Regions from separate parts of the Salinicoccus sp. Marseille-QA3875 genome, predicted to be linked through region 3. Evidence: riboswitches for the same ligand, from Rfam matches in the RefSeq annotation. Region 3 holds a riboswitch; each other region holds the start of a gene.
The links. Region 3 has a riboswitch for S-adenosylmethionine ahead of ACY8DT_RS07535 (O-acetylhomoserine aminocarboxypropyltransferase/cysteine synthase family protein). Riboswitches for the same ligand answer to the same signal wherever they lie in the genome.
Positions count from the first base shown of each region.

Region 1: linked by a shared signal. The riboswitch ahead of ACY8DT_RS03540 (LLM class flavin-dependent oxidoreductase) and the one ahead of ACY8DT_RS07535 (O-acetylhomoserine aminocarboxypropyltransferase/cysteine synthase family protein) in region 3 are both predicted to bind S-adenosylmethionine.
Region 2: linked by a shared signal. The riboswitch ahead of ACY8DT_RS05590 (PLP-dependent aspartate aminotransferase family protein) and the one ahead of ACY8DT_RS07535 (O-acetylhomoserine aminocarboxypropyltransferase/cysteine synthase family protein) in region 3 are both predicted to bind S-adenosylmethionine.
Region 4: linked by a shared signal. The riboswitch ahead of metK (methionine adenosyltransferase) and the one ahead of ACY8DT_RS07535 (O-acetylhomoserine aminocarboxypropyltransferase/cysteine synthase family protein) in region 3 are both predicted to bind S-adenosylmethionine.

Region 1 covers NZ_CM143103.1:681,661-685,486, reverse strand. The annotation lists gene rimI (ribosomal protein S18-alanine N-acetyltransferase) at 1-217, shown strand, start outside; gene tsaD (tRNA (adenosine(37)-N6)-threonylcarbamoyltransferase complex transferase subunit TsaD) at 210-1,232, shown strand; SAM riboswitch class I at 1,369-1,477, shown strand; gene ACY8DT_RS03540 (LLM class flavin-dependent oxidoreductase) at 1,583-2,965, shown strand; gene ACY8DT_RS03535 (GNAT family N-acetyltransferase) at 2,986-3,552, opposite strand; gene ACY8DT_RS03530 (AbrB/MazE/SpoVT family DNA-binding domain-containing protein) at 3,714-3,826, shown strand, end outside.
Region 2 covers NZ_CM143103.1:1,080,289-1,084,114, reverse strand. The annotation lists gene ACY8DT_RS05595 (YfcC family protein) at 1-1,411, shown strand, start outside; SAM riboswitch class I at 1,627-1,737, shown strand; gene ACY8DT_RS05590 (PLP-dependent aspartate aminotransferase family protein) at 1,810-3,606, shown strand; gene acsA (acetate--CoA ligase) at 3,646-3,826, shown strand, end outside.
Region 3 covers NZ_CM143103.1:1,482,024-1,485,849, reverse strand. The annotation lists gene ACY8DT_RS07550 (hypothetical protein) at 1-27, opposite strand, end outside; gene ACY8DT_RS07545 (hypothetical protein) at 120-308, opposite strand; gene ACY8DT_RS07540 (aldehyde dehydrogenase) at 428-1,786, shown strand; SAM riboswitch class I at 1,911-2,007, shown strand; gene ACY8DT_RS07535 (O-acetylhomoserine aminocarboxypropyltransferase/cysteine synthase family protein) at 2,063-3,340, shown strand; gene ACY8DT_RS07530 (homoserine O-succinyltransferase) at 3,340-3,826, shown strand, end outside.
Region 4 covers NZ_CM143103.1:130,536-134,361, reverse strand. The annotation lists gene pckA (phosphoenolpyruvate carboxykinase (ATP)) at 1-371, opposite strand, end outside; gene ACY8DT_RS00655 (Ltp family lipoprotein) at 691-1,446, shown strand; SAM riboswitch class I at 1,526-1,628, shown strand; gene metK (methionine adenosyltransferase) at 1,716-2,897, shown strand; gene ACY8DT_RS00645 (hypothetical protein) at 2,960-3,205, opposite strand; gene ACY8DT_RS00640 (nuclease-related domain-containing protein) at 3,564-3,826, shown strand, end outside.

The DNA.
Region 1 (3,826 bases), 800 kb from region 3:
TGACCAGAGAGGACTTGGTCTCGGGCATACTTTGCTTAAATATGTTAAAGATTATTCTGCAGAGTCTACCAAAACCTTGTCTCTTGAAGTCAATACGGCTAATGATGCAGCTAAAAACCTGTATGAAAAAGAAGGATTCTCCTACGGGGGGATACGAAAAGATTACTACGGACCGGGAGAGGATGCACACGTGATGTGGGTGAAACTGGATGAATAAAGACATTACAATATTAAGTATAGAAACAAGCTGTGACGAAACAGCATGCAGTGTCGTGAGAAACGGACATGAACTGCTGTCAAATATCGTAGTGAGCCAGATTGACAGTCATAAACGCTTTGGCGGTGTGGTGCCTGAAGTTGCTTCGAGACACCATGTGGAATCCATCACAACAGTTATAGAAGAGGCGCTGAACCAGGCGGAACTGATTCCCCAAGACCTTGATGCTGTAGCAGTAACAGAAGGTCCAGGTTTGATCGGTGCACTTTTGGTCGGCATCAATGCTGCGAAAGCATTCAGTTTTGCACATGATCTGCCTTTGATTCCTGTCCACCATATTGCAGGACATATTTATGCGAATCAGCTGGAAGAAGAATTAAGATTTCCTTTAATGGCACTGATTGTCTCAGGCGGTCATACTGAGCTGATATATATGAAGAATCATCTGAGCTTCGAAGTGATCGGTGAAACACGTGACGATGCCGTAGGGGAAGCATACGACAAGGTGGCCCGTGTCATCGGTCTGCCTTACCCGGGCGGACCTCATATCGACCGATTAAGTAAAGAGGGGCGGGATACATTCAATTTTCCAAGAGCATACCTGGAACCGGGCAGCTATGATTTCAGCTTCAGCGGATTGAAATCTGCTGTAATCAATTCACTCCACAACCATAAGCAGAAAAATCTGGAAGTGAACTCAGAAGATGTAGCGGCTTCATTCCAGCACAGTGTCGTGGATGTATTGACAAATAAAACGATGCAGGCTGTTGAAGAATATAAAGTCAAAAATCTGATCATCGCAGGGGGAGTCGCTGCAAACAGTGGATTGAGAGCAAGATTTGAACAGCTGACAAGAATGCAGAATATCAACCTGCATATCCCTGAACTGAAGTTTTGTACTGATAATGCCGCCATGATCGGTGCAGCTGCATACCAGCTATATTTAAAAGAGCATTTTACTGGCCTTGACTTAAACGGACGGAATTTCATCGATATTGAAGAGTATACTAAATAATATATTATTCCCAGTCTATACTGTAGGCTGGGCTTTTCAATCTAATTCTTCAGAAATAATCAACTTTTCTAAAAATTATGTTTGACATAGCATTCATACCCTGATAGTATGATATTTAACTTAAAACAGAATAAAGTCCTTATCTAGAGCAGGGGAGGAAATTGGTCCTTAGATCCTGCGGCAACCTCACTATTTAACAGTGGAAGGTGCCCATTCCAACAAGCGATGTGCTTGAAAGATGAGGAGGAGCAGCATTTATCTTAACTGCCTCTTCCTCAGGAAGAGGCTTTTTCTATTCCTACTATATTAGTAAGAATTAAGTTGATCAATGCTAAAGGGAGAGATTACTTATGAAAAAACAAATACGTCTGAATGGTTTCACTTTAAATTCTGTAGCACCGCATTCGCCGGGATTGTGGCGTCATCCGGAAGATCAGGGGGCCCGTCATGGTGATTTGGATTATTGGACTGATCTTGCCAAGCTTTTGGAAAAGGGTAAATTTGATGCAATATTTTTAGCTGATGTACTTGGTATTTATGATGTTTATGGAAACAGTTCTGATGCTGCGATAAAAAATGCAGTGCAGGTGCCACTGCATAACCCGTTGCTGCCAATTTCAGCCATGGCCGCTGTTACTAAGCATATTGGCTTTGCACCAACTTATTCTGCGACTTACACAGAACCTTATAAGCTGGCTCGTGAATTTTCAACTTTGGACCACTTGACGAAAGGTCGTGTGGCCTGGAACATCGTCACATCGTATTTGAACAGTGAAGCAGTCAATCTCGGGATGGAAGGCCAGATCAAACATGATACAAGATATGACCGCGCGGATGAATATATGGATGTCGTCTATAAACTTTGGGAGCACAGCTGGGAAGAGGATGCAGTCGTTGCAAATAAAGAAACGGGTGTCTATGTAAACCCGGATAAAGTTCACCCGATCGATCATAAAGGCGAGTTCTTCAGTGTTCCGGGTGAACATCTGGTCGAACCGTCGCCTCAGCGCACACCTGTACTGTTCCAGGCCGGTGCTTCTGAAAAAGGAAAAGCCTTCGCAGCAAAACACGCTGAAGCGCTCTTCACGACACTTGCAAGTAATCTTGAAGAATTGAAGGCCTTCACCTCGGATATCAGGAAACGTGCAGTGGAAAACGGCAGAAATGCTGAAGATATAAAAATCTTTCCGGGCATCGTGCCGATTGTCGGACGCACCGAAGAAGAAGCACAGGAAAAGTATGAAGAACTATTATCTTATGTCAGCTATGAAGGGACAGCAGCAATGCTTTCAGGACATACGGGCATCGATTTCTCCAAATATGAGCCGGATCAATATGTGGAAGATGCAGAGACGGAAGCCTCACATGGTTTTCTTAAAAAATACTCGGCAAGTACGACACGAAAATGGACGGTAAGGGAAGCAGTGCTCCATCACGGACTCGGCATCGGGGCGACTAAAGTGGTCGGCACACCTGAACAGATTGCCGATGAACTGGAAGCGATGGCGAACATCGGTGACGCCGACGGCTTTAATATCATCCAGGCAGCGAGTCCTGTCACTTTCGAAGATTTCATAGAATATGTGATTCCCGTTCTGCAGGAACGCGGCAGCTACAGAACAGAATACGAAGCATCCACTTTAAGGGAGAATCTTTTTGGTAAAGGTAAAGTGAGAATTCCTGAGAGTCATCATGCAAAAAGAGTTGGAATAGCAGGAAAAGTGAATGTTTGATTAAAGAAAAGTCCTGAAAATTATTCAGGGCTTTTTATATCATACTCATCCTTCAGGATGGAATAATAGACATCATTAAAATATTCGCCCTTTTTCCATTTATGTACATGCCGCAGCACACCTTCTTTGTTCATGCCCAATCGTTCAAGCACTTTTCCCGAAGCGGTATTCCGTTCATCGAACATGGCAGCAATGCAGTCCAGCCCGAGGACATCAAAACCCACTTTTAAAATGGCTTCCCCGGTTTCAGTCATATAACCTTTGCCTTGATAATTTTGATTTAATGTATAACCGATGATCCCTCTTGAATCTTTACTTTTTCTTCTCAGTTCGATGGTCCCGATCATCTTTCCATTTTCCTTCAGCTCAATGCCATATTTGCCAAGCGGCTGTTCTATAAAGTGGTTCACTATGGCCATTTCGGTGTCAGCCAGTGACTTGTGCCGGTTGAAAACGTAATAGGTGGTCTCTTCATCAGAAGCGTATTCATACATATCTTCAGTGTCTTTTAATGTGACCGGCCTTAAGATCAACCGTTCTGTCTCCAGCCGGTTATGCTTTGCAAGCAACACTTTATAACTGTCCATTTGAATCCCTCATTTCTTCAGTGTAATCATAATTAATAGAAAGTATATGATATCCTTCATAGTACTTATAATAATATAAATAAGTTTAATATACATCTAATACTAAAAGATATAGAAGTATATCCATAATGTTATGATGATATTAATAAAGAGGTGATATCATGGTAAAAGTAAACGTTAATAAATGGGGTAATGGTAAAGGTATCAGGTTACCCAAAGTTGTAACAGAATCTCTTGATATTAAAGATAACGATACTTTGGAAATTAAAGTGAA
Region 2 (3,826 bases), 400 kb from region 3:
GTCTGAATCTGATGAAAATGAAATTAAACCGAAGAGAAAGAGAAGGTTTGAAGTGCCTCATGTTTACATCATCCTGTTTGTTTTAATAATAATCGCTGCAGCAGCCACTTATTTTGTTCCGACAGGAGAGTATGAACGAGCCGAAGTGGACGGTCAGGAAGTTGTCGTGGACGGGTCCTACAGTGCGGTTGAGGCGAATCCTGCAGGCGCCTTTGATATATTCCAGGCCGTGCACGTGGGAATGGTGGATGCTGCTCCGATCATATTCTTTATATTCATCATCGGTGGTGCATTCGGTATTTTCAGGGCGACCGGTGCTCTCGAAAGTGGTATGAACACGGTTGCGCATAAGATGAAAGGGAACGAAATATTACTTATTCCGGTATTGATGACATTGTTTGCAATCGGAGGTGCCATTTTCGGGCTCGCGGAGGAAACGATTCCTTATATCATGATCATCGTGCCTCTTGTCGTGTTCCTCGGATACGACTCCATGCTGGGTGCGGCTATCGTACTATGCGGTGCATCTGCAGGTTTCTCAGCCGCTTTCATGAACCCGTTCACCGTCGGGGTCGCTCAGGGCATCGCAGAACTGCCAATCTACTCCGGGTTCTTTACACGATTGATTTTCTGGGCGATTTTTGTCGCCGTTGCAATTGCATATGTAATGATTTATGCAAGGAAAATCAAGAAAGATCCGACGAAGAGCCTGATGTATCAAGAAGATAAGGAAAAAAGAGAAACTTTGGAAGAACAGGAACGGGAGCACTTGACAGGAAGACAAAAAATCGTCATCGGTGTGCTTTTAGTGACCATCGTCACACTGGCCTATGGTGTCGTCCAGCATGGCTGGTATATTACAGAGATCGCCGCGCTGTTCCTGGTCATGGGTGTCCTCATGGGTCTAATATCCGGTATGCGGGTTAATGCTATCGCTGAAAACTTTGTCAAAGGGTGTCAGCTGATCGTTCTCGGCGCTCTTGTTGTCGGTTTTGCATACGGCATACAGGCTGTGATGGCAGATGGAAATATCATTGATACGCTTCTTTATTCGATGTCAAATGCAGTGGGTGCGCTGCCGGCAGGTCTGACCGCCATCGGCATGTTCATCGTGCAGTCATTGATCAACTTCATCGTTCCGTCAGGGAGCGGACAGGCAGCACTGACGATGCCGATCATGGTGCCTCTTTCAGATCTGGTCGGTGTGGCAAGACAGACAGCAGTGCTTGCATTCCAATTTGGTGACGGTATTTCTAACATTGTTACACCGACATCAGGTTACTTCATGGCGGGGCTTGCTGCTGCAGGTATTTCATGGGTTAAGTGGATACGCTGGGTGTGGCCGCTCATATTGATCCAATACGCTCTGGCCGCTGTTTTTGTAACAGTTGCCCACTTGTTCATATTTTAATATGAAGTTTAAGTTTCAGGGAAATCAAAGTCCGGAAGCCTTCAATCATAAGACTGCCGTCCGCGGTGGTCTTTTTTTGGCGAATAAAATTTTTCAGAACGTTTAAATCTCCTTTAAGTTATCTAAATTCTCTTTCTAAACAAAATATTTAAAAAACACTTTGACAAAGCTTGCTAATCATAGTATTGTAATATGCATTAAAGAAATATTGATTCGACTTATCTAGAGAGGCAGAGGGACTGGCCCTTTGACGCCCGGCAACCATTAGGCAGATTTGCTTGAAAAGGTGCTAATTCCAGCAGGATTTTATTCCTGGAAGATAAGAGGAGGAAAAGCACTCTTCTTATATTTTAAGAAGAGTGCTTTTTTAAATCATATTCAAACTTGGAGGAATGGACATGTCAAACGAACACAATTCAACTTATGATCTGGAAACTTTATCATTGCACGGCGGTCAGGCACCGGACCCGACGACGGGGTCAAGAGCTGTACCAATCTATCAGACGACTTCATACGTATTCCACGATACGGATCATGCAGAAAGCTTATTCTCGCTGGATGAGCCGGGTAATATATACTCCCGCATCGGCAACCCGACGGTAGAGGTGTTTGAAAAGCGTATGGCACTGCTTGAGGAAGGGGTGGCGGCTGTTGCGACTTCTTCAGGGATGTCTGCGATTACACTGTCCATTCTGAATCTCGCGAGTGCAGGGGACGAAATTGTTGCCGGTGCGAATCTTTACGGCGGTACATATAATCTTTTTGCGGTCACCCTGCCCAGATACGGCATCAATGTGAAATTCGTCGACCCGACGGATCCTGAAAACTTTAAAAATGCCATTACGGATAAGACAAAAGCGGTGTTCGGTGAAACGATCGGCAATCCGGGTCTGCAGGTGCTGGATATCGAAGCGGTTGCTGCCATTTCTCACGCGGCGGATGTGCCTTTAATTGTCGATAATACTTTCGCAACACCGCATACATGTAAACCGATCAAGCTTGGTGCGGACATAGTCGTCCATTCAGCGACAAAGTGGATCGGCGGGCACGGTACATCGATCGGCGGTGTCGTTGTCGACGGCGGCCGTTTCAACTGGAATCTGGAGAAATTCCCTGAATTTACAGAGCCGGACTCGAGTTACAACGGCATCCGTTATGCATCGGACTTCGGGACGCTGGCGTTCAGCACTAAAATCCGTGTCCAGCTGCTGCGTGACTTTGGAGCGACGCTCAGCCCGACAAACGCTTTCCATCTGATACAGGGGCTGGAAACACTGCATGTACGTGTGGAAAGGCATAATGAAAATGCAGAAAAGCTGGCTCGTTTCCTATCTGATCATCCGGCGGTCGAGTGGGTGACATACCCTGGACTGAAAAGCCATCCATCACATGAAATTGCGAAAAGAACATTTAAGAACGGCTTCGGATCGATCATCACTTTCGGTATCAAGGGCGGCAAATCTGCAGGTAAAAAGCTGATAGACAATGTAGCACTCTGGTCACATGTGGCGAACGTGGGGGATGCGAAATCACTGATCATCCATCCGGCTTCAACGACACATCAGCAGCTGACAAAAGAACAACTGGAAGAAACGGGTGTATACGAAGAGCTTGTCCGCCTGTCCGTCGGTATTGAATCTGTAAGAGACATTCAAAATGACCTGAATCAAGCGCTCACGAAGGCGACAGGCATTGATACGGGTGAAGATGAAGAAATCGTCATCAATGATGAAGGCGTCATCAAATGGATATTGAATTCACCGACAGAGAAAGTGGCTGAAGACGGTCAGGAGACGACACGCCGGAAAACACTTGCGGTTGTCGGACTGAGCGGCAAAGAAGCGAGACCGAGCTACCGTCTGGCAAGGAAGATGCAGAGACTCGGCTATAAGATCATTCCGGTCAATCCAGGAGAGACGGAAATACTCGGAGAAAAAGCATATCCGGATCTGAAAAGCGTGCCTGAACAGATTGATGTCGTCCAGGTGTTCAGAAGCCCTGAAGCTGCGATCGGTATTGCAGAAGAAGCGCTTGAAGTGAAGCCGAAAGTCTTCTGGCTTCAGGAAGGTGTCATTTCGCCGAAAGCTGCAGATATCGCAAAAGACGGCGGGCTGCAGGTCGTGCATAACCGCTGCACATATAAAGAGGCACAGCGTCTGCGCGGTACAATCTCAACTTATGCGTGTGAAATTTAATCTGTAGATTAATAAAATCCCGGAAAAGGAGTTTTAATCATGACTTTGAATCAGTTGGAAATCATTGAACCGTTGCCGGGAGACTATAACCTCCCTGACTATTCAGAAATGAGGAGGAACTTTAAATGGGAAGATGCCGGGACGGATTTGAGTTTTATCGAAACCGGCAAATTGAATATCGCCTACGAAACAATCGACAGGCATGTGGATGACGGCTACG
Region 3 (3,826 bases):
TAGTGAAAGGTTCAATTCAGTGTTCATAATATCACCTTCTTCATAAGTATCGAAACGATTCAATAACTAATTATATCACATCCTTCACAAACTTCAACTATATGCTTAATACATTTAAATCACTTTCTGCCATGCCCGAACAATGCATCTTCAAGATGACTGATTCTATCAATCACTTCAGGACTTAACGCCGATACGTCAATTTCTCCATTCAATACAGAATCGATCTCATCCAACGTCATTTCCAAAGCTTCACTCAACTGATAATTGGTCAAACTGCCTTTAAATATATTCATCTTCTGATCCATGGGCATCACCTTCTTTACTTAAGTTATACTAATTATAGAAAGTTATTGATAAAATGCAATGTTTTTCGATCTAATTAATTATTTTAAATTCGGGTAATCAGTCTATAAGGAGTGAGTATATGTACGAATCAATATTCCATAAACAAAAACAATTTTTCCAAACTAAAGAAACACTATCATTGGATGTGCGTATAAAAGCGTTAAAACAATTGAAAGATGCCATCAAGTTTTATGAAGACGATCTGATGTTCGCCATGAAGGCGGATTTCAACAAAAATGAAAGTGATACTTTTTTAACCGAAATAGGAATAATTTACAGTGAGATAAACCTTCATCTCAAAAAATTAGCAGAGTGGGCAAAACCTGTTAATGTTAAAACGCCTGTTACGCATTTCGGTTCAAAGTCAACAATCTACAAAGAACCTTACGGTGTCATCTTGATTATTTCTCCATGGAATTATCCTTTCAATCTGGCAGTGGCACCGTTGGTCGGTGCACTAAGCGCAGGCAACACTGCAATTCTAAAACCATCTGAGCATACACCGCACGTATCGGATGTCATTACAAAAGTGATTGAACTGGCATTTCCTGAAAAATACGTCACTTCAATTGAAGGGGGTATAGAAACCAACCAGCAGCTTTTAAGTCTGCCTTTTGATTATATATTCTATACCGGCAGTTCTCACGTTGGTAAAATCGTCATGGAAGCAGCTTCAAAAAATTTAACACCGGTCACACTGGAATTAGGCGGTAAATCCCCAAGCATCGTTACGAAGGATGCCAATTTGAAATACGCAGCAAAAAGAATCGTCTGGGGTAAATTTATGAATGCTGGACAGACTTGTGTTGCTACAGATTATGTTTATGTGGATAACAGCGTAAAGGAACAGCTGATTAAACATTTAAAACACTATACTCATAAATTTTATAATAAAGCATTCGAACAGCAGAATTATATGCAGATCATAAACGATGACCATTTTGAGCGGGTCCATAATTATATTCAGGGAGATATCGCCTATGGCGGGCGCAGTCATAAATCAAAACGGATGATAGAACCGACCATTATTCAAAATGTGGATTTCAGTCATCCTGCCATGGAAGAGGAAATATTCGGACCGGTATTGCCGGTACTTGGTTATGATAATTTGGAAAAGGCACTGATTGATATAAGAGACCTTCCTGATCCTTTGGCACTTTATATTTTCACTGAGAAAAATGAAACAGCACAGCATGTCATTAAAAGTGTGCCTTTCGGAGGCGGTGCCGTCAACGATACAATGTATCATTTAGCGACACCCCATATGCCATTCGGAGGACGTGGAAACAGCGGAATGGGGAATTATCACGGGCGTTATTCATTCGATACATTCAGTCATACAAAAAGCATATTGAATCAGACGACACTATTCGACATCCCGTTGCGCTATCCTACCTTTAGAAAGTTTCAGAAACTGTTGAAGTACATCTGGAACTAACATCATATCAATATAACGCTGTGCGTTACTTTCAAAACTTCATCCTTTTCAGATTATTTATAATCTTATAAAGTGTTTGACAAAATCATTTTTCAGATGTAACATTAGAAAAAATAATAAATATAGCTTATCAAGAGTGACGGAGGGGACTGGCCCGATGAAGTCCGGCAACCTTTTTAGTAAGGTGCCAATTCCAGCCGGGCATGCCCGGGAGATGAGCAGATAAGAGTCTGCTAAATTTAGCAGACTCTTTTATTTACTAAGGAGGAAATATTTATGTCAAAAGATTTCAAGTTCGAAACAAAGCAATTACATTCAGGTCAGGTAGTTGATTCTGAAACAAATTCACGTGCCCTCCCAATTTATCAAACAACCTCTTATGTTTTTGATGACACGGAGCACGGGGCAAACCTTTTCGGTTTATCAGAAGCCGGCAACATATACACACGCATAACGAACCCTACATCCGCTGCACTCGAAACAAGAGTGGCTGAACTGGAAGGTGGAACAGCGGGTCTTGCTGTAGCTTCAGGTATGGCTGCAATCACTTATGCTGTACAGGGCGTTGCAGATGCCGGAGACCATATCATTTCAACAACGAGTCTTTACGGTGGCACCCATACGTTATTTACACATACTCTCAAAAAGTTTGGAATTGACGTTTCCTTAGTAAATACTAAAGATCTGAGTAATGTTTCACGTGAAATAAAAGATAATACAAAAGCGATTTTTGTAGAAACCATTGGAAACCCTGAAGGTAACATTGAGGATTTGGAAGCATTGGCAAAGATCGCACAGGATAATAATATTGTTCTGATCGTGGATAATACATTTGCGACGCCTTATTTATGCCGCCCGATAGAACATGGCGCCAATATCGTCATCCACTCAGCTACTAAGTTTTTAGGCGGCCACGGCACTTCAATCGGCGGTGTTATTGTTGACGGCGGCAACTTTGATTGGAAAAATGGGAAGTACCCTGGGTTCAGTGAACCGGACAATTCCTATCACGGATTGGTTTTCGCCGACACTTTCGGTGACCAGGCATTCGCATACAAGATCAGAACAACTCTGTTAAGAGATACAGGCGCTGCGATTTCGCCATTCAACTCATTCCTGCTCACGCAGGGAATTGAAACACTTTCTTTAAGGATGGAAAGACATGTTGAGAATGCAGCTAAAGTTGCTGATTATCTGGCCAACCATGAAAAAGTCGAATGGATTGATTTTGCAGGCCTCTCCAGCAGTCCTTACAAGCAGTTACAAGAAAAATATCTGCCTAAAGGTGCTGGTTCTATATTCACTTTTGGAGTCAAGGGCGGCTACGAAGCAGGCAAGAAATTCATTGAATCACTTGAACTGTTTTCCATGCTTGCGAATGTGGGCGATGCAAAGTCATTGGTCGTACATCCGGCATCGACTACCCATGCACAGTTAACCGAAGAACAGCAGCTGGCAGGCGGAGTAAAACCGGAAACCGTGCGTCTTTCTATCGGTCTTGAGCATATAGATGATATACTTGATGATATCAATAAAGGTCTGGATGCGATTTAATGCCAATAAAAATAGTTGAAGGATTACCGGTTAAAAAAAGGTTGGAACAGGAAAATGTATTTACAATTGATGCCTCCAGGGCAACAACCCAGGACATTCGTCCCTTAAGAATTTTAATTTTAAACCTGATGCCTAAAAAAGAAGAAACAGAGCTTCATCTGTTAAGACTTCTTGGCAATACACCACTGCAGATAGACATTGAATTTTTATATACTGAGACACACAAAAGTAAAAACACACCGACCAGCCATCTTCATAAATACTACAGAACATTCGACGAAATTAAGGACGAACGCTTTGATGGCATGATTGTCACCGGCGCTCCGGTCGAAAAACTGGACTTTAACCAGGTGGATTATATTAATGAGTTGGAAGCTATCTTAAAGTGGTCGGAAACGCACGTGTTCTCCAGATTTTTCATATGCTGGGGCGCCCAGCATGCTCTGAATTATTACTATCAATTTGATAAGATCACATTATCCAGTA
Region 4 (3,826 bases), 1.4 Mb from region 3:
TCATTGACAACCTGCAAGTCCAAACGGGTAGATTCGTCAGCCCCTGCGTAACCTTTAAACACGAAAGTCTCTTCTTTAGAATTTAAGTGATCAATCACTTTTTCAAATAGATTATCGAAAATCTCTTCTGAAATCGGCTGGTTTACTTCACTCCAGTGAATTTTATGATCCGATACGTTGTCTTCCACTATGAAACGGTCTTTAGGACTGCGACCTGTATATTTACCGGTTTCTGCTCTTAAAGCGCCTGTATCAGTTAAAGCACCTTCTCCTCTTCTAAGTGAAGCGGTAACAAGTTGTGGAGCAGAAAGCTGAACTTCTGTTGTATCTTTAGATACTAACTTTGAGATTAAATCAGAATGCTTGACCATTTAAATGCCTCCAGGGATTTATTTTAATGTACTAATTGCAAATAGTATAACACATTAAGAAATGTGGTAACACATTAAATCAGTACAAATTAATTTTAATTTAATGATACTATCTGATTTTAAAAATGTTAAGGTCGGTCTTGATGAAAGTGGTTAATTTACACGTTAAAAACTTCAAAATAAAAAAGAAAGTTAAATTGATTATAAACGATGAATATATCAAATGTGAAATATTATCAAAATTGTAGTCTATTATCTTATATCTAAATTTAAATCATATATAATTAGATGTAAATATTTAGAAGGGGTGTAATTTAATATGAAACGATTTTTAATCGGTATTGTTTTTATACTTGTACTGGTTATCGGTGCCTGTGGTGGAGAAGAGGAATCGGACACAGCTTCATCGGATGAACTATCAGAACAAATTTCCCAGCTTGAATCTGATAAGCAACAGCTTGAAGAAGAAGTTGAGGCTTTAGAGGAAGAGAACGATGTATTAGGGGCACAAAGTAACACCGATGACAGTGCACAGGAACTTGAGCGAAAACTAGAAACTATGGAAGAGGAGAAAGGAGAGCTGCAGTCAGAAGTTGAAAGTTTGAAACAGGAAAACAATGAAATGAATGATGAAAATGATGCCCTTACCAATCAGGTTTCAGATTTGGAAAAGAAATTATCTTCTATTGAAGAAGAATCGGAAGATGAAAGAGCTGAAGAAAATACTGATGTTGAAGTGGATAAAGAAACCGCTGCTGAAAAAGGGACGGTTCCAAGAGAGTGGGAGCTCGCTTTGGAAAGTGCTTACACATATGCAGAAATCATGTCGATGTCAAAAGCAGGAATATATGATCAGCTGGTTTCAGAGTATGGGGAGAACTTTCCACCTGAAGCAGCACAATATGCTGTAGACAATATAGAATGGGATTGGAATGCCAATGCTCTGGAGTCCGCAAAGACTTATCGGGATATGATGAGTATGTCGAATGCTGCGGTTTACGACCAGCTGGTTTCAGAGTATGGTGAACAGTTTACAGCTGAAGAGGCGCAGTATGCAGTCGATAATCTGGATTAAGAGAGACATCAGCTGAAACTCCATCCTTTTAACATCTTGAATTGTCGTCTCCACTCTAGTATATTTAAACTCAAGTTATCTCTTATCAAGAGTAGGTGGAGGGAGCAAACCCGTCGAAGCCCAGCAACCTCTTTTACTAAAGGAAGGTGCTAAAGAATGCAGATTATTCTGATCGATAAGGGGAAGAGCGAAGCCTTTTCTCTATGTCAGAGAGAAGGCTTTATTTTGTTTGAAGAGATAGCGAATAACTTAAAGGAGATATATATAGGATGAGTGAAAAGAATTTATTTACTTCAGAGTCGGTAACAGAAGGACACCCGGATAAAATTGCAGACCAGATTTCAGATGCGATATTGGATGAAATCATAAAGCAGGATCAGGATGCACGTGTTGCCTGTGAAACAGTAGTCAATACAGGGCTAGCATTGATCGTCGGAGAGATAAGCACAGAAACTTATGTGGATATTCCTAAAATTGTAAGAGAAACGGTGAAGGGCATCGGTTATATTGATGCAAAATACGGTTATGACTATAAAACAATGTCAGTGTTGACGGGAATAGATGAACAGTCGAAGGACATCGCAGTCGGAGTGGATAATGCGATTGAGACGAGAACGACGGATGAAATTACAACAGGTGCAGGCGACCAGGGCTTGATGTTCGGTTTTGCTTCCAGCGAAACAGCGGAAATGATGCCGTTACCGATATCACTGGCTCATAAATTATCACGCCGTCTTACTGAAGTCAGAAAAAATGATACATTGAACTATTTGAGACCTGACGGTAAAACACAGGTCACTGTTGAGTACGATGAGAACAATAATGTGAAAAGAGTGGACACTGTTGTTATTTCAACGCAGCACAGTGAAGACGTCTCTACACAGCAGATTTACGATGACCTGCTTGAACATGTCATAGAAGCAGTTGTACCGGCAGAGCTGCTCGATAAGGAAACAAAATATTTCATCAACCCTACAGGACGTTTTGTGATTGGTGGTCCTCAGGGTGACGCTGGATTAACAGGGAGAAAGATAATAGTAGATACTTACGGCGGTTACGCAAGACACGGCGGTGGTGCTTTCAGCGGAAAAGATCCGACTAAAGTGGACCGTTCCGCAGCCTACGCTGCCAGATACATCGCAAAGAACATTGTTGCAGGCGGTATATGTGATAAATGTGAAATCCAGCTCGCATATGCAATCGGCGTCAGCCAGCCTGTTTCGATTTCTGTAGATACATTTGGAACATCGGATTTTGAAGAGAGCAGAGTTGTAGAGGCAATCAGGGAACTCTTCGATCTTTCTCCGGATGGAATCATTAAAATGCTTGATTTGAAGCGTCCGATTTATAAAGATACTGCAAGCTATGGACATTTTGGACGTGAAGATATCAACTTGCCGTGGGAAACATTGGATAAAGTGGATGAGATCAAAACGTTTTTAAATCGATAAAAACAACAATAAACCCGGAGCAGAAATTGCTCCGGGTTCTAATTTTAAATTGAGTTTGAATATTACAATCCTTCGTCTTCTTCTTCGTCTTCTTCTTCATCATCCATTGCTGGATCCTCTTCCACTGCAGAGTCTTCCTCTTCTTCGTCATCCATTGCCGGATCCTCTGCTGCCGGATCTTCAGCGCCTTCTTCCATTGCCGGATCTTCTGCTGCTGGATCTTCTTCAGTTTCTCCGCCGTCGCCACATGCACCAAGTACCATTACGGATGCAAGGCCGCCTGCCAGTAGATATTTTTTAAGTTCCATAGTAAAAGCCTCCTAATTAATTTCCTAATATAATATTAATGAGTAACCCTGCCACTTCTTTATCTCTATATAGCAAGTTATATTTACATTACCCATGTGTTGATTATTAAAACATATAATTTTAAAAATATAAAATAAAACGATGCAAATCCTAATGGAAAATGTGTAATAATTCATGTTTTATTTTTAAGAGTACTGTCATATTAATGGTTTTGATGCTTTTATCATTTTCGATTATTTAATACATTATATTGATGTAATAAATTTTTTGTTTTGTATCGATAACTTTTTTGTAGTATTGTTATAATATTAAAGGAGAAAGATATCGAAAAGTACAAATGGAATAGGAGATATGCGTATGAATACAGAGATTTTTACAAATCCGTTTTTTATAGCTGTAGCAGCTGTATTATTAATTCTGATCATTGTATTTCTAGTGTATTATTTTAAGCATCGTAATGAGATTAATAAAGTTCAGAACTCACACAATGAAGAAAAACAGAGCTTGATTGATAAATATGAGAATGAACAGGAAGAGGAACATCTGGCTCATAAGAAAGAAGTTTCCACTCTTAATGAAAAATATCATAATGATACAAACTTACTGAATAATAAGTTGTC